Regions from separate parts of the Komagataeibacter oboediens genome, predicted to be linked through region 4. Evidence: riboswitches for the same ligand, from Rfam matches in the RefSeq annotation. Region 4 holds a riboswitch; each other region holds the start of a gene.
What was found. A riboswitch is a leader RNA that binds a small molecule or an ion and turns the genes downstream of it on or off. The one in region 4 is predicted to bind cobalamin.
Positions count from the first base shown of each region.

Region 1: another riboswitch for cobalamin. It lies ahead of HNO79_RS02330 (DUF1636 domain-containing protein); the one in region 4 lies ahead of HNO79_RS16465 (TonB-dependent receptor plug domain-containing protein).
Region 2: another riboswitch for cobalamin. It lies ahead of HNO79_RS08980 (TonB-dependent receptor plug domain-containing protein); the one in region 4 lies ahead of HNO79_RS16465 (TonB-dependent receptor plug domain-containing protein).
Region 3: another riboswitch for cobalamin. It lies ahead of HNO79_RS04070 (carbohydrate porin); the one in region 4 lies ahead of HNO79_RS16465 (TonB-dependent receptor plug domain-containing protein).

Region 1 covers NZ_JABLUU010000002.1:82,485-90,106, reverse strand. The annotation lists gene cobN (cobaltochelatase subunit CobN) at 1-3,021, opposite strand, end outside; gene cobW (cobalamin biosynthesis protein CobW) at 3,056-4,108, opposite strand; gene HNO79_RS02330 (DUF1636 domain-containing protein) at 4,114-4,515, opposite strand; cobalamin riboswitch at 4,674-4,914, opposite strand; gene HNO79_RS02325 (histidine phosphatase family protein) at 4,968-5,510, opposite strand; gene HNO79_RS02320 (CbtB domain-containing protein) at 5,683-5,907, shown strand; gene acuI (acrylyl-CoA reductase (NADPH)) at 6,001-6,981, opposite strand; gene HNO79_RS02310 (hypothetical protein) at 6,980-7,231, shown strand; gene HNO79_RS02305 (NADPH-dependent oxidoreductase) at 7,311-7,622, shown strand, end outside.
Region 2 covers NZ_JABLUU010000008.1:124,701-132,322, forward strand. The annotation lists gene HNO79_RS08970 (FecCD family ABC transporter permease) at 1-602, opposite strand, end outside; gene HNO79_RS08975 (ABC transporter substrate-binding protein) at 599-1,423, opposite strand; gene HNO79_RS08980 (TonB-dependent receptor plug domain-containing protein) at 1,437-3,545, opposite strand; cobalamin riboswitch at 3,665-3,884, opposite strand; gene HNO79_RS08985 (ribonucleotide-diphosphate reductase subunit beta) at 4,146-5,123, shown strand; gene HNO79_RS08990 (carbohydrate porin) at 6,222-7,538, shown strand.
Region 3 covers NZ_JABLUU010000003.1:84,127-91,748, forward strand. The annotation lists gene HNO79_RS04045 (TonB-dependent receptor) at 1-268, opposite strand, end outside; gene phoU (phosphate signaling complex protein PhoU) at 439-1,143, shown strand; gene HNO79_RS04055 (response regulator) at 1,149-1,874, shown strand; gene HNO79_RS04060 (peptide deformylase) at 1,986-2,489, opposite strand; gene HNO79_RS04065 (hypothetical protein) at 2,500-3,132, opposite strand; gene HNO79_RS04070 (carbohydrate porin) at 3,334-4,944, opposite strand; cobalamin riboswitch at 5,130-5,355, opposite strand; gene HNO79_RS04075 (ribokinase) at 5,385-6,329, opposite strand; gene HNO79_RS04080 (23S rRNA (adenine(2030)-N(6))-methyltransferase RlmJ) at 6,412-7,263, opposite strand; gene HNO79_RS04085 (EAL domain-containing protein) at 7,411-7,622, opposite strand, start outside.
Region 4 covers NZ_JABLUU010000061.1:12,305-19,926, reverse strand. The annotation lists gene HNO79_RS16490 (uroporphyrinogen decarboxylase/cobalamine-independent methonine synthase family protein) at 1-155, shown strand, start outside; gene HNO79_RS16485 (Rieske 2Fe-2S domain-containing protein) at 183-1,166, shown strand; gene HNO79_RS16480 (aspartyl/asparaginyl beta-hydroxylase domain-containing protein) at 1,172-1,948, shown strand; gene HNO79_RS16475 (cobyric acid synthase) at 2,151-3,590, opposite strand; gene HNO79_RS17340 (DUF6925 family protein) at 3,595-4,566, opposite strand; cobalamin riboswitch at 4,664-4,882, shown strand; gene HNO79_RS16465 (TonB-dependent receptor plug domain-containing protein) at 5,002-7,101, shown strand; gene HNO79_RS16460 (ABC transporter substrate-binding protein) at 7,103-7,622, shown strand, end outside.

The DNA.
Region 1 (7,622 bases), on a different contig from region 4:
CGCATCGGGGCGGGAGGTATCGCCATGCAGCAGGCGCGGCGTATTGCCCAGCATGCTGGCCGCCGCGGCCATGCCGCCTTCATGGGTGGCCATGTCCGCGCTTTCCAGAATGTCGGTTTCGGCACTGTCCTGCACATGCAGCACGACCGCCGCCCCCGCCATGCGCGCGGCCAGCGCGTCGGGCTGGCGCTGTCCCTCGCGGTTGCCGCCATAGGTCCATGCCGACCCATCCAGCCATGCCTGTCCCAGATCGTCACGCGTTGACCATGTGCCACGCGCCAGCGGGTCTTCCATCCCCGTGCCGTAACTGCCGGGCGCCGCGCCAAACATGCGTGCGGTCGCGGCCTGCAGCGTCGCCCCGTCCAGCCCCGCCGCCTGTGCCGCCAGCGGGTTGAGGCCGGGGGCCTCGAAACCACGTGCGGCCACGGCCTGCACCGCCTGTTCAAACAGGGCGATCTGCCCCGGAAAAGCGTCACGGAACAGGCCCGACAGGCGCAGCGTCACATCCACGCGCGGACGGTCGAGTTCCGCCATCGGGATGACCTCGATCCCCGTGACCCGTCCTGATGCGTCATCCCATACCGGGCGCACCCCCATCAGCAGCAGCGCAAGGGCAAGGTCCTCGCCCCCCGTGCGCAGGCTGGCCGATCCCCACAGGTCAATGACCAGACTGCACAGCGGCTCGCCCTGATCCTGCAGGTGCCCTTCCAGCAGCACTTCCGCCGTGCGCTGCGCCAGCACCATGGCGGACCGGGTGGGAATGGCGCGCGGGTCCATGGCGTACAGGTTGCGCCCCGTCGGCAGTACGTCGGCCCGGCCCCGCGTGGGCGCGCCCGCCGGCCCCGCCGGGACGAACCGTCCGTCCAGCGCCGCCAGCAGCGCCGCGCTTTCCGCAGGGCCGCAGGCCAGCAGGCGGGTGGTGATGTCGTCCGTCGCCACCCCGCCGCATGACCGTGCGATGGCCTGCGCCAGTTCGGTCGCGCGCGGCGGCGGATTGCCGAATACGTGCAGTCCGTCGCGGATCTGCAGGTCCTTTACGTCACACAGATAGGCATCAAGCCGGGCAAGGGCTTCGTCCTCGTCATCGGTGCGGGTCAGGCCGGTTTCATTCAGCAGGCCAAGGCTGTCGGCGCGTTGCAGGATGTCCCCGCGCAGGATCGCGCCCCGCCTGCGGTCCAGTCCGTCAGCGGCGGCATATTCATCAATCAGCCGTTCAAGGTCGCCCGTATCGGCCCCCGCTGAACCAGCAGGCACGATGGGCGGCGTCATGTGCCCGATGGTGACCGCCCCCAGCCTGCGCCGGGCTGCGGCGGCCTCGCCAGGGTTGTTGACGATGAAGGGGTAAATGACCGGCATGCCGCCAACCAGCACCGATGGCCAGCACGTGGCCGACGGGGCCGCGGCCTTGCCTGGCAGCCATTCCAGCGTGCCATGCGTGCCCAGATGCACCATGGCGTCCAGTTGCCGTTCATGGCGCAGCCACAGGTAGAACGCGACATAGGCATGGCGTGGTGGCGTGTCGGGATCATGATAGCCCGCATGCCGGTCGGTCGTGGCCCCGCGATCGGGCTGCAATGCCATCAGGATATGGCCAAGATGGACATGACGCAGGCAGAACCGGCCATCGGTTACTGCCGGATCCTCTTCCGGCGCGCCCCAGCAGGCGGCCAGTGCGTCGCGCAATGTGGCGGGTAGTGCGCCCAGCCACTGGCGGTAGGTGGTGACGGAAACGAAGGGTCGCGCCGGTGCCCGCGCCAGCATGTGGGCCAGTGCATCCGCCGTGGGCAGGGACGCATCACCCGTATCGTAACCGGCGTCGCGCAGCAGGCGCAGGATGTGTTCAAGGCTTGCGAAACTGTCCAGCCCCACGGCATGCGCCGCCTGTCCCGTGGGGGCACCCTGCGCGCCGGGATAATCGGACAGGATGATCCCCACCCGTCGCGCGGCGGGCGCTTCATGCCCCAGCCGCGCCCATCCGACCGCGCGTGCGCAGGTCAGGGTGATGCCATCGGGATAGGGTTCATGGCGCGCGGGCAGGCCGGGGGTGGTTTCTTCCTTGAAGGAAATGGGGCAGGCGGGAATGCGGCCATCCAGTTCAGGCAGCACCACCTGCATGGCCAGGTCGGCCTGCGACAGGCCGCGCACGCTGTCGCGCCATACGGTATGGGGAATGCCCGGCTGCTGCACCTGCAGTACCGGCACGCCCGCGAGATCCAGCGGGGAACGGCTGTCATTCCCTGCGCGGGCGGAAAAGAAGGTGGCGTTTATGATGACGTCCGGCGGGCAGGCCGTCAGCCGTGCGGCCACCACCCGGGCGGAGTCAGGGTTCTTGAGCGATGTGACATAGACAAGGTCCGCCCCCATGCCGTGGCGCGCCAGTTGCGCTGCCAGCTGCGTAACGGGTGCGATGTCACCGGCCAGCAGGTGCGCGCGGTAGAACACCACCATGGCGCGCAGCGGCAGCGCCGGGTCGGCTTCATGCAGCACATCGGCGGGTGGCAGGGGAACGGGAGCGGTGCCGTCATCCGCACAGCGACCTGCCAGATGCGCCATAAGCCGCAGGGCGGCTTCCATATTGGCCGTGCCCCCCGTGCGCAGCAGCGCGTCAAGGCGGGCGCGCATGCGTTCCGGCATGGTGGACAGGGCGGCAAGGCGGGGGTCATCGCGCCCGTCCCCCGCCACGAAGGCCAGTGGAATGCCCCCCTGCCGGCACGCGCGCGACAGCTCTTCCGCCCCGTAGCGCCAGTATTCCACGCCGCCGAGCAGCCGGACCACCACGCAGCGCGAGTCCATGATCGTATCGGCCACGTACAGGTCGATGGACATGGGATGCAGCAGGCGCGACAGCGTGGCCATGCGCAGGGTCGCGGCAGGCGCGTCCTGTGCCGCGTGGGCGGCGCTCAGGCACAGCAGGTCACTGTCCGAAAAGGACAGGAACACGATATCAGCCGGGGCATGCCCCAGGTCTTCCGCCTGCGCGCCGTCATCCAGCGTGCGGACCTCACGTGCAAGCAGATGCATGGCGCTGCCCCGTTCCCGTCAGTCTGCCTGCCGTCTAGCCCTGCGCCAATGAAGCCGTAATGGCGGACTGGTCCAGCCCCTTCTGGCCAATGACCACAAGGCTGCCCGTGCGCGGCGCGTCCTTGGGCAGGGCGCGGTCGAACTGGTGGCGGAAACGGCTGCCCACCCCCTGCACCGCAAGGCGCATGGCCTTGCCGCGCACCGTGGCGTAGCCCTTCATGCGCAGGATGTCATGCCGTTCAGCCAGTGTTTTCAGCCGCGCGACGAAATCTTCCACGCTGTCCTGTTCGGGCACGGGTGCGACAAAGCTTTCGAAATCATCGTGCTCGTGCTCGCCGCCTTCGGCATCGTGGTGCGAGGGACGGGCGTCAAGGTCATCTTCCGCTGCGGCATCAAGCCCCAGCAGGATGGCGGGGTCCACCTGTCCGTCGGTCGCGCGCACCACCTTCACCACGCGCGGGATCTCGGCGCGGATGGACGATTCCACCGCGTCGGCCTGCGCGGGCGTCATGAGGTCGGTCTTGTTCAGCACCACCAGGTCGGCGGACAGAAGCTGGTCCTCGTATACTTCAGCCAGCGGGTTGTCGTGGTCCAGCGACGGGTCGGCGGCCTGCTGGCGGGCGACTTCCTCGGGGTCGTCGGCAAAGCGGCCGGCGGCGACCGCGGGACCATCCACGACCGTCACCACGCCATCCACCGTCATGCGGGTGCGGATGGTGGGCCAGCCAAATGCCTTGAGCAGCGGCTTGGGCAGCGCCAGCCCCGATGTCTCGATCACGATATGGTCGGGCGGTGCATCACGGTCCAGCAGCGCCTCCATGGTGGGCAGGAAGTCATCTGCCACCGTGCAGCACAGGCAGCCATTGGTCAGTTCGACAATATCCTCGTCGCGGCAGCCTTCCACGCCACAGGCGCGCAGCGTATCGCCATCAATGCCCAGCGTGCCGAATTCATTGACGACAATGGCGATGCGCTGTCCCTTCGCATTGGCCAGCACATGGCGCAGCAGCGTGGTCTTGCCCGCCCCCAGGAAACCGGTGATGACGGTAACGGGCACCCGCGCGCGGGCCGTGGTGGATGGGGTCATGGCGATCAGGCTCCTGAAAAAAGGGATGCGGGGAAACGGCCGCGCACCATGTCCGACAGGCTGGCGGGGCGGCGGGACGGCATGACGGTGCCGCTGCGTGATGCGCCGTAGGCCGCGACATACGTCATGAGGTCATCCGCCTTCTCCGGCCCGAGATTGGCCAGCAGCCAACCCCATTTGCCCGGCATGGCCACCACGGCGGTGCAGCCGTCATTGCAGGCGGCAAGGCAGCTGACCTCGTGTACCACGACCTGCGGGCTGTCCGCCGCCAGCGCCTGCATGGCGTCATGCAGCTGCCGTCCCGGCGGATTGTCGGACGCGGGCAGGCCACGGCGGCAGGTCACGCAGACATGCAGGTGAACGGGGCCGGTCTCATCCGTCGGCTCGGGTGGTGCGGGAATGCTCATGACGGTCCGTGCCCTTTCGCGGCGGTGCTGCGCGTGGCAGCTGAATGCGGGGTGCACGGTCATGGCGGCGTCACCCGGCATGGGGCGGGATGGTCGCCTGTCGCGTGCCGGGCACCCCGCCGGCCATGCGATCGAATTCGGTCCTGTTATGCCCGCCGGCAGGGCGTGGCATGATGGCAGGTCTCCTGGCTTGTGGCGGAGGGTGCGGCCGCACCCCCGATCCCGGCGGCCTTCCCGGTCCCGTGAAGGGGGCCAGTGGCGTATGCCGGTCCATGTTTTCATGGACCGTGCCGGGACATCACCACCCACAGTTGCGGGGGCAGCGACGGACTTGCCGGTATGGCGCACCGTCTTCCCTATTCTCCCCCGGAAGGGGGAACCATCACCGGCGGATTTAGACGATCGGTCCCGGCACTGTCAAAGGAACCCGGTGCGGGGCGCATGCCATGCGGTCATGGCAGCGGTGCGCCGCTGATGGCCACGCGCCATGCCGTATGGCGGGTCAGGCGGGACCGGGTCAGGGGGGCGATATCCAGCCGTGACAGCATGGCTGCGCTTCCGCCAAGGGCAGCCACCACGATGGCCCGGACCACCGTGGCATGCGTCAGCACCGTGATCTGCGCGGGCGCAGGCGGCAGGGCATCCAGCCACCGGGTCATGCGATGCAGGTGCGCAGCCCGGCTTTCACCCCCCGGCGGGGTGAAACCGGCATCCGCAACCCAGCGCGCCACGTCGTCAGGCGGCAGGTCCTTCAGCGATTGCCCGTGCCATGCGCCCATGTCCGGCGCGGTCAGAGCCGCCTGCGGGCAGGCCGTGCCGGTGGCGGTGGAAGGCCACGCGGCCAGAAGGGCGGGGGGCAGCATGATCTGCCCGGCCGTCCCGATGTGCCGCGCCAGACCGGTGGGCAGGGGCGGGATTTCATCACGTCTCGGGAAAATGCCGCGACGCATGCACCCGGCGGCAGGCAGCGCGATGCAGGTCAGGGTCTGGGTCATGCGCAGTGGCCGCGCACGGGGGGAAGGGGTGGGATATGCACAGGGAGTGATTGACCTTCCATGCCGTTTTTGGAAACATGCGCCCCGATCCGGTTATGGGAAGGACGGCCTGACGCGGCACGTCGCCCACATGCTGCCCCGGGTCGCATGTGATCCAGGGAGTTTCCAGTCAATGAGCCAAGATACATCCGTTCTGTCCAGCGCCGCTGTCGCCGCGCCGCAGGTTTCCATCCCGGTTCGCGACCTGTTGCCGTGGGGTGTGTTCGGGCTGGTTCTGGCGTCCCTGCTGCTGTATTTCGTCGGAGCGGAGCAGGGGGCGACCTCCCTTATTTCCGGTCATTACGTGCATGAATTCGTGCATGATGGCCGTCACCTGCTGGGTTTCCCCTGCCACTGAAGGCACGGCGTCGTGCCATGGTTGCGCGATGGCGGGTGACGGACGGCATGCCCCTGCGGGCATGCCGTTTTTTATTGCGTGGCCCCGGGTGGTTCAGTTGATGGTGATGACGGTCCGGCCCCGGATATGACCGGCAAGGATGCGCGGCGCGATGGCAATGGCGTCGGACAGGGGGGCATCGTGCAGCATGCTTTCCAGTCGTGTGGGATCGATATCGCGCGCCAGCCGGGCCCATGCCGTCATGCGGCGCGGACGCGGACACATCACGCTGTCGATTCCCTGCAGGCGTACGCCGCGCAGGATGAACGGCGCCACTGTCATCGGTAGCGCCAGCCCGCCCGCCAGCCCGCATGCCGCCACCGTGCCCCCGTACTGGATGGAGGCGCACATCGCGGCCAGCGTCTCGCCACCTACAACGTCGATTCCCCCCGCCCAGCGCGCGGTTTCCAGCGCCTTGCCAGTGGGAGACAGGGTATCGCGCGGCAGTACCTCTGCGGCCCCCAGGCCGGTCAGGTAGGCATGAAGCTGTGGCCGTCCGGTGACCGCCACCACCTGATAGCCCAGCTGCGCCAGCAGCATGATCGCCATGCCCCCTACACCGCCGCCGGCACCATTGACGATGATGGGACCACTGGCGGGGGTCAGGCCGCCTTCTTCAAGGCTCATGACACACAGCATGGCGGTCAGTCCCGCCGTGCCGATTCCCATGGCCTGCCGTGCGCTCAGGCCCGTAGGCTGCGGCAGCAGCCACCGTCCCGACAGGCGGGCCATGCGGGCAAGTCCGCCCCAGTGCCGTTCCCCCAGTCCCCAGCCGGTGGCCAGAACCCGGTCACCCGTGCAATGGACGGGATCGTCGGAGTGGATGACGCGTCCGGCAAGGTCGATGCCGGGAATCATGGGAAAATGCCGCACCACCGGCGCGCCACGGGTTATGGCCAGCGCATCCTTGTAATTCAGGCTGGAATGGTCAATTTCCACCGTCACGTCGCCTTCGGGCAGGGTCATGGGATCGACCTGCTCCAGCCGGGTCGTGACCACGCCATCCGCGCGGCTGATCATGAGGGCATCGAACATGCTGGCAGTCTTCCGTGGTGATGAGGGGGAGGGGAACGCAGGACCGCGTTCAATGCATCATCCATGCCTGATTCAGGTCTGTCTTCCTATGTACAGCCGCGTGATTTCGCATGATCGTGAAGCGGTCTGGTTTCTGAACCTTCTGATTGTGCAAGAAGATTTTCCAATGTGGCGGCAGGCGTGCCCATGCCTGTTCCGCACCGGCCGGGCAGTGCGTGATGCGATGCAGGAAAGCGCAGGGCTGGTGTGACCTTCCCCCGCTTCCTGCCGGAAGGTGGGTGTGGTGTGCTGATTTTTCAGCCATCATTGCACAGGCAGGAGGCATGCCCATGTCCGACGTCACCGTTTCTTCCTTTTCCGCCCTGTCTTCCATGAACGCGCTGTGGCAGGCGCGCTATGGCACCCGTCCCCCCGGCATTTCCCTGCCCGAAAGCCCGGTGGCGCGCAGTCTCATGACCCATCGTTCGGTGCGGGCCTTCAGCCCCACGCCAGTGCCCGATGGCGTGCTGGAAGCGGCCGTGGCGGCGGGGCAGTCGGCCTCGACCTCATGCAACCTGCAGGCATGGAGCGTGATCGCCGTGCGCGATCCGGCGCGGCGCGAACGGCTGGCCAGAATCGCGGGGGATCAGGATTTCATCGCG
Region 2 (7,622 bases), on a different contig from region 4:
ACCACGCCGGGCAGGCAGATCCAGACATGGGTAAAGGTCCGGTCCGTCAGCGATCCCATAAGCCAGTGCATGATCTCAAATGACGCATACGGGCTGGGCACAAGGTTCAGCACCAACGCGGTCAGGGCCGCAGCAAAACTGCTAAGTGCTGCCCCCGCCAGCAAAAGCACCAACGTTCCCCCCCGCCCCACCAGGCCCATCAGCACGACGACCGCGCATAACGCCCCCGCCAGCCCACCCAGCGGCAGGGCCATGATGGAAACCTGCATGAGCCCGGTATAGAACACACTCACCGCCCCCAGCGCCGCACCACCCGATACGCCCAGAATACCGGGATCAGCCAGCGGATTACGCAAATACCCCTGCAATACCGCCCCCGACAGCCCCAGTGTTCCCCCCACCATGATGGCCAAAAGCGCGCGGGGCAGGCGCAGCTGCTCCACGATAATGGCACCTGCACCATGCCGTCCCGCCAGTATATCCGCCAGCGCCTGCCAGACCATGATACGGGTTTCCCCCCATACCAGCGACAAGCCAGACAGGGCCACAACCCCTGCCAGCAGCACGATATTGAGCAGCAGGGCATTTCGGGCAGGTTTCACGGTGCGGTTTCCAGTCTGTCACGCGCGGCGCGCAGCATCGCGATACTGTCCAGTGTCTGTGGCAGGCCACACAACCACAGCCGCGCGGGCAGATCCAGACGATGTGGCCCGGCAAAGGCCTGTTTCAGCGCCGGATGGTCCAGCATGGATTGCGCAAGGGATGTCCCCTGCCCCGAACGGTCAAGGACCAGCAGGCCAGGTGGATGGGCGATCAGCATTTCCATGGAAAGACGGGCGGATGTCTGCTGCGCCATGACGGTAGCATAATTGCGCAGGCCGGCATGGGCCAGCACATCATCAGGCAACGACCCCGCGCGCGTGACAAACCCGTTGGCAGCGTAAATCGCGGCCGTGGGGTCGGTGGGGCCGCGCCCGACTGACAGGGCTGCCAGGCGGCTGGTAAAGGCCCCCGCCAATTCCCGCCCCCGCGCCGTAGCGCCAATGGCGCGGGCCACCACCATGATCTGATCGGGAATATCCGCCAGCGCCTGTGCCGGCGGCAGGACGAGCACCCGCGCCCCCCTGTCCCGCGCCACCTGAAGTGCGACCGCCGCGGTATAGCTTTCCCCCAGCACGACATCGGGGTGGGCCGTCACAACGTTTTCCGCGGTCGGGCGCAGGACGGGAACCTGCCGCGCCTGTTCACATAGCACCGCATTCCAGCAGTCGCGCGCCAGTGGCGTTATGCCGGCAATCTGCCCCGGCGCGGCCAGCAGAAGCAGCAACTGGTCGGTGCAGACATTCACGGACATCACGCGCGGCAGGGGTTGCGCCCGTGCGATCGGGACACAGCCAAGAATACCGGCGAGGATGCCTGCCATGACCCCCTTCATGTCAGTACGTCAGCATGAAGCCGCCATACCCCGCCCGACCGGGCTGGAGATAACCGACCGGTTCCTCGAACTGTCGGTTCAGCAGGTTGTCCGCCCGCGCGTAGACGGACACATAGCGGTTGATTTTATAATTGGCCGCCACATCAATGGTGAAATAGCCGTGCCCCTTGGCACAGATGCTGGAATCACTGCAATTATTGGAGCCAAGCACCGACAGGTCGCGCCAGCCGCTGGTATACAGGATATTGCCCGAGAATGTCAGGTCGCGGACGGGAGTCCATGTCGTATTGAAATTGAACTTGTGCTGGGGACGTTGCTGCAGCTCGGTATGACTGGTCTCGTCACGCGCATGGGTCCATGTGTAGCTGAGATTGAATTCCAGACTGTCCAGCGCTTTCCAGTTCACGAAAGCCTCCACCCCGTACATCCGCGCCTTCGCAACATTGTCAAAGGTGCCGTTGAAGTTGCCCGACGAATCATACCAGTCGGCGGACTGGATCAGGTTCCGGACCCTGTTGTCATACCATGTGGCGCCAAAATTCAGGTGATCATGCAGAAGTTTCTGCTCCACGCCCGCGTCGTAGCCAATCAGCTGTTCCGCCTTCAGGTCCGGGTTGCCCCTTTCCGAATAACCGGCCCCCACCTGATTGACGAACAGCTGGTACAGCGCAGGGCCGTGGAAACCCGAACCGGCACTGGCCTTGATGATGGTGCCGGTTCCGGGAACGTGGATCGCGGGTGCCACGCGCCAGGTCACATGGTTGCCGTAACGCGAATTGGCGTCGTAACGGATGTTGGCAGCGCCATACAGGATATGCTTCCAGTTGCCCTGATACTGCCCGTAGCCTGCGGTCGTATCCATGCTGGCGGATGTATCGTACCCGCTGTCCCACATGCTGGATGCCGTATGGCTGGTATCGAACGTATCGTGGAAATGCTCGGCACCCACCAGAAGCTGCCCGTACCGCCCGAAACTGAACGTGCCGTGCCAGTCCACCTTCAACCGGCCTGAACGGTAGTAATAGGGATCGGGATTGACCGGACTGCCGTAGCTTGTGCCGGTCTCGGTCCAGCGGTTGCGGTTGGTCATGTAACCAAGGCCCAGCACCTGATCAAAAAAACCGTGGAAGGAAACCAGATGCGCCGTCCCGCGCACGATGGCCTCGTTCTGGGTGGTCTGTTCCCGCACCCCTGAATCCCCATACGCATTTTCAGCCTGCAGGTCATACAGTGAATAGGAATGGTTATTGCCCTGTATCAGGCGCGCCGTCAGGCCAAGGTCAAGATTATGGGTCACGTCGTAGCCCAGCCTGATATTGGCGCTGCGGTTGTCATTGCGGTTGCCTTCGTGCCGCTGCTGGCGGTCCGCGCCATAATATCGTTCGATATAGGACGGGATATTATTGAACCCATCCATACGATAATGGGAAAATTCAACATTATAATGGAACTGCCCCCTGCTGCCTCGCGCACCGAAGGTCTGGTTGAAGGTTCCGTACCCGCCGCCTTCGATCCGGACGAATGGCCTGAAGCGTCCCTGCCCCTGTGCCGTGGTGATGTCGATAACACCCGCCATGGCGTCCGCGCCGTACAGGCCGCTCTGCGGGCCACGCAGGACCTCGATACGACCGATGCCATCGGTCAGGAACTGCCCGGCATCAAAGGCATTGGTGGTATTGCTGCCGTCATTGATGTCCATGCCATCCAGCCGGACCTTGACCTCGCGGGAATTATTGCCGCGCAGGAAAATGGACGACGTGCCGCCCGCCCCGCCCGTCTGCACCACGTTCAGGCCGGGCTGGCGTGCAAGGATATCCGTCAGGCTGCGCCGCTGCTGGGTCTGGATCTGCTTTTCGGTGATGATGGTCATGCTGGTACCGATATCATCCACCCCTGTCGGCCTGCGCGCGGCGCTGACGCTGATCAGTTCGGGCAGGCCGGCATTGTCGGGCGTGACAATGGCTTTCATACTGCCATTGCCAGCGATGTATTGCTTCACGGATGGTTTTTCTGGTGTATCCTTCCCGATGGGCACATCGGCATACGCCATCGTGGCGCCTAGTGTCATGAATGCCGTCGAGGCAATCAGAAAATCACGGAAAATGGTCATAAGGTCTGGATCTCGCGGTCACATCATCGTTGCCACGAGAGCGCGCCGCCACCCGGTTTCCGATCCATAAGAAAACCCGTGGCACCACACCGTCAGGACACCCCGCCCGACAGGTCTCGGTCGCAACCATCATGACGGCAGGTCTCCTGGCTTGCGGCGTCGTCTCCCGCACAACCTTCCCGGAAAACCGCGGTTTCCAGTGGCCCGGACCTTATGTCCGGTAATGCGGGGAACATACCGCTTACAGTTGCGGGGACAGCCGAAGCATTGGACCGCAATCCGCACTTCGTTCCCTTTTCACCCCTTATATGCAGGGGAACCGTCAGCAGGGTTCTGATCGGATGGGCCAGCCCTGTCAACCCGGATCCGCGCGGCCAACGCGGGCGCTGGGGCTGGTCACGTCATTTTTTCCTAAACCGTGGCCACGGTCCGTGCCGTGTGTCCTCAGCGCCGCACCTGAAGATAAAAAACAGCCGGAAAAAGCAGCTTGCCATACCGTGGGAACGGCAATCTGCCCACTGTTTCCCCGGCGGAAGCCGGCTGCGCGCGACGTGGAAATCCACCTGACGTTGGATACTTTTTGGGTTATAGAAGTGGATCATGAGCACAGACACACCCAACCTTCTTTCCCCCAGCCCGGTCTACAAACCGTTCCGTTACCCATGGGCGTTCGAGGCGTGGAAAACCCAGCAGTCCCTGCACTGGCTGCCCGAGGAAATTCCCCTTGGTGATGATGTGAAGGACTGGAACAACAACCTGTCCGAGACGGAAAAATATCTGGTCACCCAGATTTTCCGCCTGTTCACCCAACAGGATACCGAGGTCGAGAACGCCTATATCGATCTGTATATGCCCCGCTTCAAGCCGACCGAAGTGCGGATGATGCTTTCGGCGTTCACCAATATGGAATCGATCCATCAGGCGGCCTACAGCCACCTTCTGGACACCATCGGCATGCCGGAAACCGAATATGCCGCCTTCCTTGAATACGAGGAAATGGCCGCGAAGCACGAATTCCTTAAACGCTTCAACATGGACGACCATTATAATACCGCCCTGTCCATGGCAGTGTTCGCGGGCTTTACCGAAGGGCTGCAGCTTTTCGCGTCCTTCGCCATGCTGCTCAACTTCCCGCGCCATAATTTGATGAAGGGCATGGGGCAGGTCGTGACATGGTCCGTGCGTGACGAAAGCCTGCACGTTGAAAGCATCACGCGCCTGTTCAAGACCTACATGCAGGAATTTGGTCGCCAGATTGACAAGCCCGCCGTGGCGGATGCCATCCACCTGGCCTGCCGTGAAATTGTGGAGAACGAGGACCGCTTCATCGACCTCGCTTTCCGCATGGGGCCGGTGAAGGGCCTGTCAGCGGATGAGGTCAAGCAGTATATCCGCTTCATCGCCAATCGCCGCCTGATCGGGCTGGAACTCGATCCGATCTATGACGTACCCAGCAATCCCCTGCCGTGGATTGACGAGATGATGAACGCGGTGGAGCACACCAACTTTTTCGAAAACCGGGCAACGGAATACAGCCGGGGCGCGACACAGGGAACGTGGGACGAAGCGTTCGCCTGAAATACCGGATCGCACCGCCCCCATCATGCATATGGTGGGGGCGGTTTTACTGCCGGAACCCCGGGTCCTTTTCACACGTTCCAGGAAAACCAGACGGCCCGGGCGCGCATCCATTCCCCTTGCCCGTTATCTCATCCTCCACCATGACGCCAATATCCGGTGGGTGGAAAGGCATAAGATCGGACATTCACCCGCGACAACAGGATGTGCGGGAACGCCTGATTGATAAAAAGATCATAAAATTTCTGGGTATCGGCCTTTTTGAAAGCCGACATTTTCTGAAGATTTACAGTTTATTCCATAAACAGACTTGTTAAACGGTCTTCAGGATCGTCAGACCCCGCCAGTTCAAGAACTTGACTACAAACGCATTTCAGATGTGTATATCGTTACATAAACAGATTTTATGAACATTTTATAGAGACATAGCATTAATAATTATATTTCATTTTCAAGTTTATTAATAATAATGAAAATATAAATTCGAATAACTTCATTTATTGAAATAATTGTTAAATAAATATATTGGACAAAATGAAATATTGATTTGTTGCGGCAATAAACTATTCACCTGATTCCGTACCTGCCATCCATCCTATTTTTGAACATGGATCATTATCCCAACCCCATACCGGACCAGCCAACCGACGGGAGCCTGCGTCATTGTTGACGATGGATATTCAGCAAGGCCCTACCCTACCACTCCCCTGACACAATATAATCGGCACGTCATATCCATTTTTATAAATACATATTAAGTATATTTATTTTCGTTTCTTTAACGGAAATGTATGGATGTGCATATAACGGCCCTACACATGCTTATGTCTGACGACAACGTATGAGCGCGAAAGTTTCCACAAACCTTACAAACCATAAAATTTCCACAATAACAAAAATATTTATGCAGTAATAAATGCATACAAAAAATACTTAATCATCGCACTCACAATAAATTAATTCATAAATATAAAACCATTTTCGAACGCGAGCGTTTGTCTGCCACAGATATAAAAACAATAATATACTGATGGCCTTAAAATGAAATATTTCACACGTAGATATGGAAATATCGGAATATTATATTTCGGTTTTTCCATGCACATGGTCATCTGCGCACCTGAAGCACCTGCAAACAGTCTGCCCAATGGTAGCCTGGGCGATGATGCCAGTTATGCGCTGCGTGCCAGTGCCCAGCATCCATCCACCACCATGACAGGCGACTGGGGGGGCGCGCGGCTCTATCTTCGGAACAAGGGCATAGATCTGGCTGGCGCGTGGACGAACGAAACCGCCGGGAACGTTACTGGCGGGGACCGCCACACCGCGGCCCAGACCAACCAGCTTGCCGCCATCATGGATATCGACGCCGAAAAACTGCTGAAATGGAAAGGCGCATCTTTCAACTTTACATTTACTACCCGGTGGGGCAGCAACCTCATTACACGGGCAGGACTGTATACCCTGCAGCAACCGCAGGAAGTATGGGGGCGCGGACAGACATCCCGGCTGACCCAGCTATGGTATAACCAGAAGCTGGGTGATCATGTCAGTTTCAAGATAGGCCGCCTGCCGACCGGCGCCGATTTTGATAATGTGCCCTGCCTGACAATGGTAAACTATTTCTGCGGGGCAACAACCGGCAACATGGACGGCAATCGCTGGCTCAACTGGCCCGTCAGTACATGGGGCGGCCTGATCAAGTATAACGACCCACGCTGGTATTTTCTGGCGGGGGCTTATGAACAGAACGTGCGTAACCTGGATAATAAATTCTTCCTTGGTTATGTACATGGTGCAACTGGTGTTCTCCTGCCCTTTGAAACCGGTTTGCGTATCCATCTGGGGGCCCATCATTATCCCGGGGTCTATCGCATCGGCGGGTGGGTCAATACCGCAAGTGCACCTGACATTTTACTGGCGGCAAACGGACAGCCTGCTGTCACCGGCGGACTGGCCATGCTTGAACGGGGCAGTACCCACGGTGGCTACCTGTGGTTCCAGCAGCAGCTGACCGGAACCTTTAGCGAAAAACCCGGACAGGACGCCGTTGTTCAGCAGGGGCTGACTGCTTACGTAACCTTTACCATGGTCGATAAGGAGACCAGTCCCGTTTCATCGCAGGTTACTGGCAGCCTGCGTTATCTTGGGCTTCCGTGGCGCAGGCATGATGCCGTGACGCTGGCTGTTGGCACCAATCATGTCAATTCACGGCTGGCCACGCTGGACTGGTATCAGGCCGGCAGGAAGGGACCGCGCCGCGATTCAGAATTCGCAATCGAAACAGACTATACGCTTCAGATTACCCCATGGGTCTATATCGAACCCAATATCCAGTTCTGGGTCAATCCGGGCGGTTATACCCAAAGGGAAACGGTTACGGTCATTGGCATGAAAACAGGCTTTACGTTCTAAAGCCTGTTTTCATAACCCCTTTTGAAAAAATATAACCCTGGAAACGGTTATGTCTATTCAGCCTTTATTATAAATAAATTCACT
Region 3 (7,622 bases), on a different contig from region 4:
CGTCCTCCGCCCGGATCAGGCCGCCGCCGGGCTGGGTGCCCACCACGTGCCGGCTGGTCACGGTCATGCGTTCCGTCGGGGCGGCAGGCGCGCGGGCAGCCGGGGCAGCCGTGCCGCGGGCGGCGGGCGTGGCGGATGGCGTATTGTCATTTCCCGCCGCCATGCCCGGCCCCATGCCCAGCATCGTGCCCAGCGCGATTGTCAGCATCCGCCGGTAGGAAACGGGGGCCGGATCGGATACAATGCGGGGACGGGGCACGCGTGGCATGGAGTGTTCCTGAAGAAATCTTTTTATTTCATTATTTTGTACCATTCTGGTGGGGTATGACATCGTCTTGAACAAGCCGGGACGGATATAATATATCTACGTGGCGTATCATAAGCCCTGATATCGGGCGCATCCCGTATAATTGTGCGGGCAGGGAGGAAGGGTCGCGGGTGGGACAGGAATCAGCACATATCGTCAGCAGTTACGAACAGGAACTGGAAGAACTGCGTTCCATGATGGCGCGGATGGGCGGGCTGGTTGAACAGCAGACATCGCAGGCGGTCGCCGCCATTGCCGATCGCGATGAAAACGCCGCCGGTGTCGCAGCCGACCTCGATCCCCAGGTTGATACGCTGGAACGTGATGTGGAGGCGATGGTCATCCGCATCCTCGCGCTGCGTTCCCCCGTGGCGGGGGACCTGCGTGAAGTGGTCTCGGCGCTCAAGATCACGGGGGACATGGAACGCATCGGTGACTGCGCCGCCTCCATCGCGCGACGCTCGCTGCGCACGGAACTGGTGTCCTCGCGCCTTTCGCTGAGTGGACTGCGCGGCATGGGACGCCTGGTGCAGGACAACCTGCGCCGCGCGATCGACGCCATGAGCCAGCGGAACGCCGACCTCGCCCGCGAAGTCTGGCAGTCCGATACTGCGGTGGACGAACTGTATAACGCCATGTTCCGTGAACTGGTCACCTATATGATGGAAGACCCGCGCAATATCGGCCCGTGCACGCACCTGCTGTTCATTGCCAAGAATCTTGAACGGATCGGTGACCACGCCACCAATATTGCCGAACGCGTCTATTATACCGCAACGGGTGAAATCCTGCCCGTCGTGCGTCCCCGTGGCGGGTTTTCAGGGCAGGGAGGCTAGCGTCCTTGCTTGAAGACCGCCCGCTGCGCATCCTTGTCGCAGAAGATGATGCCGCCCTGTCCGTCATGCTGTCCTACAACCTTGAAGCGGCGGGACATCTTGTCATGCCGGTGGATAACGGTCTGGACGCCCTGCGGGAAGTGACCGACTGGAAACCCGACCTTGTGCTGCTGGACTGGATGATGCCGGGGTTATCGGGGGTAGACCTGTGCCGCAGGCTGCGCATGGCCACGGCCACGCGTTACCTGCCGGTCATCATGCTGACCGCGCGGGGTGAGGAACAGGATTCCGTCCATGCGCTGGATACCGGGGCGGATGATTACCTGGTCAAGCCATGTGGCATGGATGTGCTGCATGCGCGCGTGCGGGCCGTCATGCGGCGCAGCGCGGGCCGTGCCGCGCTACCTGCCGCGCAGACGGACGATGTCCTGAGCTTTGCCGACATAGCGCTGGACCACGCCGGACGCAGGGTCAGCCGCGCGGGCACGCCCGTGGCGCTGGGGCCGACGGAATACCGTATCCTGCTGCATCTGCTGCGTAATCCGCGCCGGGTGTTTTCGCGTGCTGAAATACTGGCTGCCGCGTGGGATGACCGTATCCATGTGGAAGAGCGCACGGTGGATGTCCATATCCGCAGGCTGCGACTTGCGCTGAACGCCACGGGCGGGGCGGACCTGATCCGCACCGTGCGTTCCAGCGGTTACATGCTGGATGATGGCAAGGTGGGCTGATCGGCTGCCTCGATCAACCATTAATGACAGTTTCCGGGTGCCGCCTTTTTTCAAAAAAGGCGGCATTTCCTGAAGCTTTCTGAAAAAAGCTTCACCAGAAACTTTCTTCTTTTATATGCTGCCGCGTTCCAGTTTTGCATAACGCTTCAGTGCCCGTTCGCGCCGCAGGCGTGACAGGCGTTTCAGCCAAAAAACACCGTTGATCTGGTCGATTTCATGTTGCAGGCAGGTGGCCAGCAGGCCATCAGCGACATCTTCCGCTTTCGTGCCATCGGGCCGGTCGTAACGGACTTTCACACATGTGGGGCGGGTGACAGGCGCGTGGATGCCGGGCATGGACACGCTGCCTTCTTCCTGTGTCGAGGTTTCCGCTGACTGCCAGATGATGTCGGGATTGGCATAGACATGCGGGCCGTCCCCGCCTGGCAGGTCAATGACCACCAGCCGCTGCGCAATGCCCACATGGCATGCCGTGATGCCGATGCCCGGCGCAGCATGCATGGTTTCCAGCAGGTCGCGCGCCAGTTGCGCCGTTTCCGGCGCAGTCGCATCAACGTGGGCCGCCACCTGTTCCAGACAGGCATGGGGAAAGCGGACAATCGGCAGGATGGCCATTGCAATACGGTCAGTACAGGAAGGGACCGTTATCGTCGGCGTTCAGGTTGGTGTAATAGGGGATGTAGAAGTTCATGCCGAACGGGCTGTAGGTATGGTCCACGCCCGATACGGGACGCAGCGGCTTGACGTCATGGTCCGCCAGGCAGTCATACAGCGTCTCGCGCAGGTGTTCCGTTTCCTTGTCCGACTTCTGCGTGCCGTAGAACAGGTCATGCGCGTAGGGTTTGCAGGCCTGCGGCGTATGTTCGTAATATTCGGCGTACCGGTTCTGCCTGTTTTTTTCTATGTCCGCATCCGATATCCACTGGTGGCTGGCGGCACTCGTGCTCCAGATTTCCTTCCACCCCGTGCGCATGTGCGGCAGGCGGGCGACGGCGATACCGTCCTGACGGGTACCATCCTTGCGCACCAGGCTGCCATGGCAGGCCATGACCTGCATATGGTCGTTATAGACGGCGCTCTTGACCGTCCCGTCTTCAAACCGGACGGCGGGGGACGCGGCCGGCGTGCCCTGGTTGGCAATCCCCACGATCGTGGCAGCCACACCGGGCTGCTGGCAGTAGTTCACCATGGGGCGGGGGGTGTGCTGCGCGCAGGCGGCCATGGCAAGCGGGAGACATAAAGCAACAAGACGGCGCAACGGTTTTTTCCTTTTGCAATGCGGCACGGGACCCAGCCATGTGCCTGTCCATTCAGGCGTATAGAAGGGGCCCGTACCTCACAACAATGTAAATTTTCAATACCGCCCTGTGCTTTTGTCTTCTCTTGGCATCTGGCTGTCGGGATGGCGGGGGTTGCGAATGCAAACAGCAGTACGGGCGGGGAGTGAAGGGCGCGCCCTTCAGAATGTAATATTGCTGTGCAGTCCGAAAATCGCCTCATCGCCGGTACGACGGTAGGGATAGGACGGGTCGCTGCCGCCGCCTGCGGGATGCCAGACGTACTGGAGGTCCGGCTGCATCACCAGCCACGGCGTAACCTGCGCCTGATAGGTCAGTTCAAGGTGGTTTTCATTGCCCGGCACCAGGCTGTCGGTACCGGTCCGGGCCACGTTGCGGGTATACTGGCGCTCACCCGAACTGGCGCGGCCAATGCCCCAGCCCAGCCCGATCGTGTCGTTGTCACGTCCCCGGAACGGGGCCTTCAGGTTCAGGCCCGCGTCAATGGCGAAGCTGATCAGGTTACGGTCGCCGCCATTGCCCGTGGCGCGCACGAAAATACCCAGCGAACGCGTGGACTGGATGGAAGGCCGCCAGATCATCTGGTCAATGATGCCGTACACCATCCAGTTGTCCCGGTCCCAGCGCGGGATGCCGGTGGTGTCATTGGGGCCGCCAAGGGCCTGCCCCATGTTGTTGTAGCGGTAATCGGGAAATCTGGCGGTGTCGTAATATCCGCCCAGTTTATAGACGCCCGGCAGGCCGGGATTTTTTGTGACGTTGGACGTATCGGCGGGCTGCGGATTGAGTGCGTACTGCAGTTCGGTAATCAGCAGCGCGCCATTGCCCATGTTGAAGTTTGTGCCATTGGCGCCGTTATAGGTCTGGCTGGTGGGATCGCTGTTGCTGCCCAGTACTGCGCCCGTGGCCTGCTGGATGGGTAGCGAGTTATAGCGGTTGCCTGGCGGATTGTCGTCAGCAGCGGCGAACATGAAGGTGAACTTCTCGCCGGGTCGGTAACGGATCCGCACGGCGGGCGAGGAGAGTGGCCATGACGGGCCGCCGCCATACAGGTTGACTGACGGGGCCATGGGCCAGCCGAAATTGGCGTTCAGGTACAGCGATGCGTAATCGCTGATCAGGAATTCGGTATCAAGGGCCTGCTGGCCGATCTTGACGTCGAGTTTCCCCTTGAGGAACGACTGCTGGTACCACAGTTCGAACAGGCGGGTGGAACGGTCAGCCTCGAACCCGCTGATCGGGTTGAAATTGTTCAGGTGATCCTGCGAAATGGAACGTCCGCGCGTCTGCAGCGCGCTGACATTGAACAGGCCGCCCTTCAGCCCGAACAGTTTTTCGGTATCGATGGTCAGCGTGGGCATGGTCACGCCGTCATATGCAGGGCCGGTGCCCGATCCCTGTCCATCGCCATTGGTGCTTGGCGTGCCACCGGTACCGTTGCCCCAGACTTCATCGACTTCCTGAATGTCGAAGCTGATGCCGTGTTTGTACAGCCACGGGCGTGCACCCCACATGTTGCCCAGCAGGTTGCCGCTGGTATCCAGCGCGTTATCCGTGCCTGTGTCTGTCGTTACCGTCTGCTGCGCATCGGCCTGCGCGCGTTCTGAATCGCGCACCGTGGCCGGGTCGATCTGCTGGATCAGCGGGGTGGAATTACCTAGGCGGACGCGGTCCTGCGCAATCTGTGTCTGGACCTGTGCATGGGCATAGGAACCGAACGTGCCGATCAGGCCACAGGACAGAAGGCCGGATGAAAGGAAAAGGGTTCGCATCCGGCCATATTGTGCCGGGCCGGAAAAAAGGACTTTCATGAAAAGACATCCCGTCAGGATGGGTCCGGCCATATGGGGCCGGAAAAGGGCGACCCGCCGGGCAGGCCACTGCTGGTACGGGGGGACGGAATGCTAGCTGGTCGTGTTCATGTCTCATGCCCATCTCCGGTCAGCCCGCCCGACGATATCGTTAAAGGACAGCGGCAGGTCTCCTGGCTTACGGGTCGCTGCATTTCATCTCCCTTCCCGGCCGGAGCCAGTGGTTGCCGCAGGGCGGCAGCAGATGAAACACTCTCCGTTTACAGTTGCGGGTACAGCTGCCGACTCCACCCCCGGATATGATATCCCGCCGGGGTTTACAGCATTCCCTTTCCAACCCGTTTGCACGGGACCGCTGACTTATGGCCCGGACTATAGCGTTTACAGTCCATTAGGCAAGATCAGGCCGGAGGCTGTCGGTCCAGCAGGTCCGCCACCTCATCCATGGTGGGCGCGGCCTGCGCGGCACCCGGACGGGTCGTGGCCAGTGCACCGCATGCGGCGGCGAAGCGTACTGCTTCCCCAATGGCCGCCCCGCGGGCCAGTGCACTGGCAAGTCCCGCATTGAAACAGTCCCCCGCCGCCACCGTATCAATCGCCCTGACGCGGAAGGGGGACACGAACCCCTGCGCATCGGGCGCGGAATATACGACACCCCGGTGCCCCAGCTTGATGATGGCCGTGCGCGTGCCACGGGCATGCAGGATCTGTGCCGCCTGCAGGGCGGTCGTCTCATCCGTGGGTTCGATGCCTGTCAGGTCGCGGGTTTCGCGTTCGTTGGGGGTGATGATGTCCGCCAGTGGGTACAGTTCGGCGGGCAGGCCACGCGCGGGGACCGGGGCGGGGTCCAGCATGACGGGTATGCCCCGTTCCCGTGCCGTGCGGGCCATGGCCAGCACCAGCGCGTGACGCATTTCCATCTGCATCATCACCAGCGTTGCATGATCCAGGACGGGCGACAGAAGCGGGCAGGCCTCCGCCCCATGCGCCATGTTCGCTCCGCCATCCACAAGGATCTGGTTTTCCCCCGCATGGTTTATGGTGATGAAGGCCCGGCCGGTGTCGGCCGCGGGGTCTTCCATAAGGCAGTGCGTATCCACTCCGGCCTGTTGCAGCGTGGTGCGCGCCATGGTGGCCAGCATGTCCGTTCCGGTCCAGCCCGCCAGCGCCACGTCCTGTCCCAGCCGCGCTACCGCGATGGCCTGGTTGGCGCCCTTGCCCCCCAGCCCGGTGGTGGAGGCATGGACATGCAGCGTTTCGCCTGGCTGTGCGAAGCGTTCGACATGCGCGACAAAATCGATATTGGTGCTGCCGATGACGGCGATATGGGGGGACGATGCAGGCATGAAGGAAACCTTGGACGATGGGAAACACGGATAGGCCACCCTATCATCGCCCGTTACCGGCATACAGGCGGCCGGGACCGTTTTATTCGGGCACGACCCATTCCACTTCGGCCTGTGTTTCCCCATCACCCAGATAGCGGCACAGGGTGGTCAGGATGGCGCGCGCGGTCTGCTCGAACCGGAACGGCGGATTGGCGATCAGCAGTCCGCTGCCATTCAGCCGCGTCGGGTCCAGCGGTGGCCGCAGGGTCAGTTCAAGGGCGAGCAGGTTGCGCTGTCCCGCATCCTTCAGCGCGTTGTGGAAGGCATGTGTGGGCGCGCGATGCTTGATGGGATACCACGTGGCGATGATGCCATTACCAAATCGCTGGCGTGCTGTGATGATGGCTTTTGCAAGGGTATGGAACTCATCCGTCCGTTCAAAGGGCGGATCCATGAGTACAAGCCCCCGCTTTGCCTGCCGTGGGGGCAGCAGGGCGGTGACGGCCTCGTATCCGTTGCGACCATGTACGGAAACGGCGGGATTGTTGCGGAACAGGCGGCGCAGACTGCGCTGGTCCTCGGGGTGCAGTTCACAGCAGGTCAGTGTATCGCCCGGTCGCAGCATGTCCGCCACAATGGCGGGGGAGCCGGTATAGAACATCTGCCCGTCATGCGCCGCGATCGTGGCGCGCACGATATCCAGCCATTCCCCGATGCAGGCCGGTGCCTCAGGGTCGGACGGGACGTCCAGCAGGCGGCCGATCCCCCCATGCCATTCCCCCGTTGCCTGTGCCTCGCGGCCCGACAGGTCATACATGCCGATCCCGGCATGCGTGTCGAGGACCGAAAACGCGGACGGCTTGCGACGCAGCGCATCGATCAGGGCCACCAGCACGACATGTTTCATGACATCGGCAAAATTGCCGGCGTGATAGCTGTGTCTGTAATTCAAGGTCTGCCGCCCCACGGATTGCACGCCCCACGAACGGGGTCCGCAGGACTGTTACTGGATCGTGGCGGCTTTTTCCATGCCGGCATGCGCCCCGTCCCGTATGGACGACAGGGGCGGGGCGGCGAAAATTCTGGGTTATGGTACGTGTCAGGCGACCGGGACGGTTTCGGACCTGCGTTCCCTGATCCACGTGTCGAGGGACGCCGTCGTCATCGGACGCCCGAAATAATATCCCTGCACCACATCGCAATCGATATCCCGCAGCCCCGCGCATTGCGCGGCGTCTTCCACGCCTTCGGCAATGACGGTCATGCCCAGCGTGTGCCCGATGCGGATGATGGCGGTCACCACCTGCCGCA
Region 4 (7,622 bases):
CAGAATGTCCACGAAGGCGCGTGATTATTACACCGTCTACGACAATGCGTTTCACCAATAAGGACGGTAGGCAATTACCGCCTGAGGTTCACAATACACTTTCAGACCTGGCGAAGGTTCAACGTGCTTGCGTGGCGGCGACCTTCGTCCACTAACAAGATTTTGGAGGAATTGTCATGGGCATGACACATACTCTACTGCAACCTTTTGATCCGGACCACAATGCACAATGGTATCCCGCTTTGCGCAGTGCAGATCTGAGACATCAAAAAGCAATCGGGGTTTATTGCGGCAGCAGACCGGTTGTCATTGTCCGTCCAGAGGCAGGGCTGGTGTTCGCACTTGATGACCGGTGTACGCATCGTCAGGTACCACTCAGTCGTGGCGTGGTCAGCGGAACCTTTATCAGATGTCCGTTGCATGGGATCAAATTTGCACGCAGTGGCCGTTGCTATTCTCCTGATATGGTTCTGGAAGAAATGCCGCCGCGCGCGGAAGGCTGGGGATGTAGGGAGAAAGAAGGCTGGATATTCCTGTATTCAGGTAATGCCGACGATGCAGACGAAGCGTTGATTCCCGCCATGACGCATCACGATGGTAAAGACTGGTGTCATGAAACATTCATACGCGAAATCAATGCGCCAGTTCCGCTTCTGATGGATCATGTACAACGCTTTGGGAGAAGGACGACATCAGGATCGGTAACCTATCTTGATCAGAACATTACCGAACAGCAGATTTCCAGTCATTACCGTGTTGTGGCTTCCACACCATTATCGGTTCTGCCTGGTATGGCACGGCCCTGGCGGGCGACGGTCGATACGACCCTGGTTGACCAGAACGTTTATTTTTCTTCCGAAGACGATGCCACACTATGCGCGGAGATATGGCTTGGTTACATGCCGACCGGACGTGACGGCCGAACACGTGTGTGCGGTAAAATATCCATACGGCAGGACCATACGCGTCTGCCAGGTCGCGTATCGGGTTCTCTTTGGGCGAAATTATTATGGAAACTGCTGTGGAAGGAGCAGAGCCTCCCGGAAGCGGAGTGGTCTGCCATCCAACGGTCTGGTCGAGTAGGGCACAGTGATTTCTTTCCGCCAGCACAAGCTATGCAGGATCTTGTAACAAAAAATAACCAAAGGATGGCTAAAGAAGGATAGATTTCATGTCGGATGCTGTTGCTAGTCGGCCATTTATCATTCGGGTTGGTAAAAAAGTGCGGCCTCTATTAAACACGCTGATTGCACACAATTCCCTTGTTCCCGATACGCCAGTTCTTGATACCAGTCTTTTCCCATGGATTTCCAACATGGAACAGCGGGCGTTCCGGATTATAGAGGAATTCAGGATCCTTATGACGCATGGGGTAAGCAGTTTTCCCGCTCTGCGCGATATTTCGCCAGACCATACGCGTATTGCACCCGATACAAGATGGAAGTCATTTTTCCTTTACGGCTACGGGAACTGCGTTCTGGAGAACTGCCGGCGGATGCCCTGCACAGCACGGTTTGCTGCGGCCATTCCCGGACTGAACTCGGCCTTTGTTTCTTTCCTTGAACCTGGTGCGCGTATTCCGCTGCATAATGGAGTGACCAAAGGGCTGTTAACCTGTCATCTGGGTTTACAGGTGCCGCAGGACTACAGGGATTGCTGGATACGGATAGACGATCAAATGTTATGCTGGCAGGATGGAAAATGTATCCTGTTTGACGACACATACCCTCATGAAGTCCAGAACAATACATCGGATCATCGGGCAGTGTTGCTTATCCAGTTTGAACGGCCCACATACGGAGTTGGCCGTCTGGTTCAGGGTATGTTTCTCAAGGCCGTTCGTCGTTCGGCATTCGTGCAGGAAGCCAAAAACAATCTTGCACACTGGCATGCCCTCCATCATGAGATGGCCCGGACAGAACGCCAAACCAGCGGACTGACTGTTTGATCCAGTCATGGTAACAACGGGAAGGCGCAGAATGATAAAGTGTAAAAAGTGCGGTGCTGATTTTTCATGTCAGCCTGAAGGTGCGTGCTGGTGCATGGAAAAGCCCCGTGGCCTGCCGGTTCCGACGGATGCTCAGGCAGGGTGTCTCTGTCCTGTTTGTCTGGATGCCCTGACGAACCAAGGCCCTGAGACGGAAAGAAGATCATCTGGCAATAGCCAGTAACCCTTCAATATCCAGACTGCTTTCCATGGTGGAAGCAACGGTTTCAAGGGCGCGTTCCACCCGCGCTGTGTAATCCAGTCCATCGGAGCGTGCGCCCCATCTGTCCAGCCATGCCGCGCGTTGGCTAGTCATGTCAAACAGACGGTGCACATAGCAGCCTGCAATACGACCGTCCGGGCTTATTGCTCCGTCCAACCGTCCGTCGTCGCATCTGATTAGGGGCATGACCCGGTGATGTGATCGAACTGTTTCCCCACAATGAATTTCGTAGCCGCTGAATCGCGCGCTATCGGAAAGCGTCATGCCTGAAGTCTGGTTGATCTGCTTGTCACGGGTCAGAACGGTATCAACCTCCAGAAGTCCAAGTCCTGGTATCGTGGTCGGGTTCCCTTCTATTCCGTCGGGATCATTTATGGTCTGTCCCAGCATCTGATAGCCACCGCAGAGACCGAATACATATCCACCCCGCCTGACGTGTCCCGCCAGATCAATATCCCATCCCTGCCGCCTGAAAAATTGCAGGTCTGCTATTGTCGCCTTGCTACCAGGAAGGAACACGACATGCGCGGACGCGGGAAGGGGCTGCCCGGGCCGGATCCGTGTGATCTTTACATGCGTTTCACCTTCCAGCGCATCAAGATCATCGAAATTGGCAATGCGGGGCATAAGGGGGACGGCTATCTCGATCCGTGAGGCCGCGGAACAGTCAACATCTTCAGGAATACTGTCTTCAGAAGGCAGTTCACGTATACTGTCTATCCAAGGAAGAACGCCAAGCCCCTTCCAGCCGGTAAACTTTTCTATGAAGTCATACCCAGATTGGAAAATGCTGGCGTCTCCCCGGAGGCGATTAACGATGAATCCCTTGATCAACTCACGGTCATCTGGATCAAGAACAGCATGGGTACCGGCGAGTGACGCGATAACGCCGCCCCGGTCTATATCGCCGATCATGACGACCGGAACATTCGCGGCTCTGGCAAAGCCCATATTGGCGATGTCGCCCTGACGTAGATTGATTTCCGCCGGGCTGCCCGCGCCCTCGACAATCACGAGATCGGATTGGCTACATAATGTCCTGAAGGCGGTCAGAACCTCGGGCAGGAATGCGGCCCGGCCACCGATAAAATTCGAAGCGTGCAGGTGTCCTTTTGCGCGTCCACGGACGATAACCTGCGCTGTATGATCACTTTCCGGTTTCAGAAGGACCGGATTCATAAGGGTGGAAGGGGCAATACGGCAGGCCTGCGCCCGACCGATTTCACCTCCATCTACCGTCACGGCGGCATTGTTCGACATATTCTGGGGTTTGAAAGGCCGGACCGTCAGGCCACGGTTAGCGAAAACCCGGCATAAACCTGCCGTCAAAACGGACTTTCCGACATCGGATCCCGTGCCCTGCAACATGATCGCTGTCATGGAATCAGCCGCAGTCCGTAGCGCTCTTGATCGTGTCGGCAGGCACAAATCGCTCCATGCCCTCGTGAGCCCGCGCTGCCATGCGAAGCAGTTCGATATGCATGCGCGCGCGACCACGTCTTGTAGCGGGTATTTTCAGATTTTCCGGTGTTCCATGTTGACGAACATGGGCCTGGAATGTGCCTGAAACCTGCAAGTCTTCCTCCATGCCGAATTCCTCAAGCAACGGCAGAAAGGATAGATCGGCAAGCCGGTCATAATCATGGGAATCATCATCGGACGGTCGGAACGGTGCCGCCGGATGAAGTGTCAGGAAAGGCTGCCAGCCTTCCGGAATGGGATCGAGAGCAGAGCAGGACCGTTTCAACTTCACCAGTTTTGGCAGCAGGTGGGTATGGGCACCGAGTGGAGAGTCTCCATCAGGCGCGGGAATGGGTTGGTAGACCTCCAGCCTGCCAGCAGGCGAAAGCATGACCCTGTGGGGCTGGGCTTCCATCAGAAGCGCAAATGCAGCCGTGACGACGGCCAATGGGTCATCCGTATCAACAGCAAGGGCTTCAACCAGGCGGGCATTTTCTGTCCTTACACACATCCGGACCTGACCCACGCCAATTCCAAGATCAATCAGCCACGCATCACGATCCTCTGGTCGGACAGCGTCCGCATCCTTTCCCAGAACCTTCAGGGTATGCTTCGCAGTCAGTTGTAACGGGCCGCATAACGCCATGCTATGCCGCCAGCGTCTGCCTTTTCCGACGAGAGAGTCCCACGCAAGGGCATGCAAGGGTTCGCTGGGACTAATGCGTATGGCACCGCGTTGGGTGACGATCTCCAGCCCGTCAGGACATGGGGTGAGGCAGACCCTATCATCCGGAACATGATGGAATTCGCCGATCGCACCAAATGTTCCAATGCTCCAGCCGTTACGGAGATCCAGCGCCAGTGAAGTCAGCATGGAAGGCGTGATACGTTTCATCGGAAATATCCTGTGATTCATCAATCAGGCTGAAAATAACAGCAATCCTGACAGGATACTGAAAGATTGAATGCGGGTTGACAAGAACATCCCATCCGATCAGAACCGTTCCGACGGTGTCCCCTTTCGGGGGGATGAAAAGGGAACAGAGTGCGGATTGCGATCCAATGCTCCGGCTGCCCCCGCAACTGTAAACGGTCTGTCCTTGCATTACCGGATGTCATGGTCCGGGCCACTGGAAACCGCGGTTTTCCGGGAAGGTTGTGCAGGACGCTACGCCGTGAGCCAGGAGACCTGCCGTCATGATGGTTGCGACCGGGAACTGTCGGGCGGGGTGTCCTGACGGTGTGGTGTTACAGGATTCCGTGCAGATCGGAAATCCTGTGGCAGCGCGCTCTCGTGGCAACGATGATGTGACCGCGAGACCTGAACCAGATGATCCTATTCCGTAATCTGCTGATTGCTTCCACCACGTTGATGACCATGGGGGTTGTAGTGGCGCGTGCCGATGATTCAGTCAGACAGCACGCGCCGCAAAAACAGTCCGCCAACCAGTACGTCATCGAGAATAAAAAATCGAAAGCCGTTGTTTCGTTGGGGGATACGGGTCTTCCCGAACTGATCAGCGTCAGTGCAGCCCGTCGGCCGACCTCCACCGATGATATCGGCACCAGCATGACCATCATCACGGAAAAGCAGATCCAGACCCAGCAGCGGCGCAGCCTGACGGATATTCTGGCACGCCAACCGGGCCTGAACGTGGTCCAGACAGGCGGCCCAGGGGGCACGTCATCCATTTTCATGCGTGGTAATAATTCCAACGAGGTCAAGGTCCGCCTGGATGGCATGGACATCAATGACGGAAGTTCCACCAATGGCATGTTCGATGCCGGTCAGTTTGTAACCGACGGCATGGGCCGGATCGAGATACTGCGTGGGCCTCAGAGCGGCCTGTACGGCGCCGACGCCATGGCGGGGGTTATCGACATTACCACGGCACAGGGGCAGGGCCGTTTCAAGCCGTTTGTCCGTATCGAAGGCGGTGGGTATGGTACCTTCAATCAGACCTTTGGCGCACGCGGCAGCAAGGGACGTTTTCATTATAATGTAGAATTCTCCCATTACCGGATGGATGGGTTCAACAATATCCCTTCCTATATCGAGCGTTATTATGGGGCCAACCGGCAGCAGCGGCATGAAGGCAACCGGAATGACAACCGTGGCGTCAATATCAGGCTGGGTTATGACGTCACCCATAATTTCGATCTTGGCCTGACCGCACGGCTGATACAGAGCAATTATCATTCCTACTCTCTGTATGACCTGCAAAGTGAAAATCTGTATGGTGATAAGGGTGTGCGGGAACAGAACAACCAGAACGAGGCCATCGTGCGCGGGACGGCCCATCTGGTTTCCTTTCACGGGCTTTTTGATCAGGTGCTTGGCCTTGGCTACATGACCAACCGCAACCGCTGGACGGAGACGGGCACGAGTTACGGCAGCCCGGTCAATCCAGACCCGGATTATTACCGTTCCAGCCGACTTAAGGTGGACTGGCACGGCACGTTCAATTTCAAGCAGTATGGCCAGCTTCTGATCGGTGCCGAACATTTCCATGATACGTTCAATACCAGCCATACGGCCTCAAGCATGTGGGACAGCGGATACGATACATCCGCCAGCATGGATACGACCGCAGGTTACGGGCAGTATCAGGGGAACTGGAACCATATTCTGTATGGTGCGGCCAATATTCGCTATGATGCCAATTCGCGCTACGGCAACCACGTGACATGGCGCGTGGCCCCGGCAATCCATGTGCCGGGCACCGGAACCATCATCAAGGCCAGCGCCGGTTCCGGTTTTCATGGTCCTTCGCTGTATCAGTTATTCGCAAATCAGGTGGGTGTGGGTTATTCGGAAAAGGGCAATCCCAACCTGAAGGCGGAACAGTTGATCGGCTATGACGCGGGTGTTGAGCAGAAACTGCTGCATGACCGTCTGAATTTCGGCGCAACCTGGTATGACAACCGGGTCAGGAACCTGATCCAGTCCTCGCTTTCGATTGATTCATCATATGACTACAACTACTCCTACGCCAATGTGGCGAAGGCGCGGATGTATGGTGTGGAAGCCTTCCTGAACTGGAAGGCGCTGAGCAATCTGGAATTTAACCTGAGCTATACCTGGACCCACGCCCGGGATGAGACGAACGACGTCCAGTTGCAACGCCGTCCCCAGCACAAGTTTAATTTCAATACGACATGGACCCCCATTCGCGACCTGACCTTTTCGGGCAATATCCTGTATACCAGTGGCTGGCGTGATCTGCCGGTTATTGGCAGCGAGTCCTGCAGCACATGCGCCAAGGGGCATGGTTATTTCACCATCGACGTGGCTGCCAATTACAAAATCAACCGCTACGTTTCCGTCTATGCCCGCGCCGACAACCTGCTGAACCGCCAGTTCGAGGATCCCATCGGCTATCTGCAGCCTGGTCGCGCCGGTTATGGCGGCTTCATGCTGAATTATTGACATGAAAAGCGTGGTCGCAGGGATGATGGCCGGTTTCCTTGCCTGTGTCCCGTTGGCACCGGCATGGGCTCTCCCGCGCGTGGCTTCGCTTAATCTCTGCACCGACCAGTTGTTGCTGCTGCTGGCCGAACCGGGCCAGATCGTCGGTATTACGCCGCTCGCCCGGGATTGCTGGAGCGCGGTGCTGTGCGAACAGGCACGACAGGCTCCCGTATTGCGACCCACGGCGGAAAGCATCGTGGCATCCCATCCCGATGTCGTGCTGGGTGGCATCTATACCGCGGCCGTCGCGATGCAGGCGGGGCGGGAAGGGGGCGCACAGGTTGTAGCCCTGCCACCCGCCCAATCCCTGACGGATATTCCGGTCCAGATCATGACGGTCGCCAACGCCATCGGCGTTCCTGAGCGTGGGCAGCAACTGGCTATGGCCTTTGCCACGCGCCTGGCCTCCCTTTCGGTCGAGCCTGGTTCCACCGATCCCACAGCAGCCGTCTATGCGGCCAACGGCTTTGTCACCCATA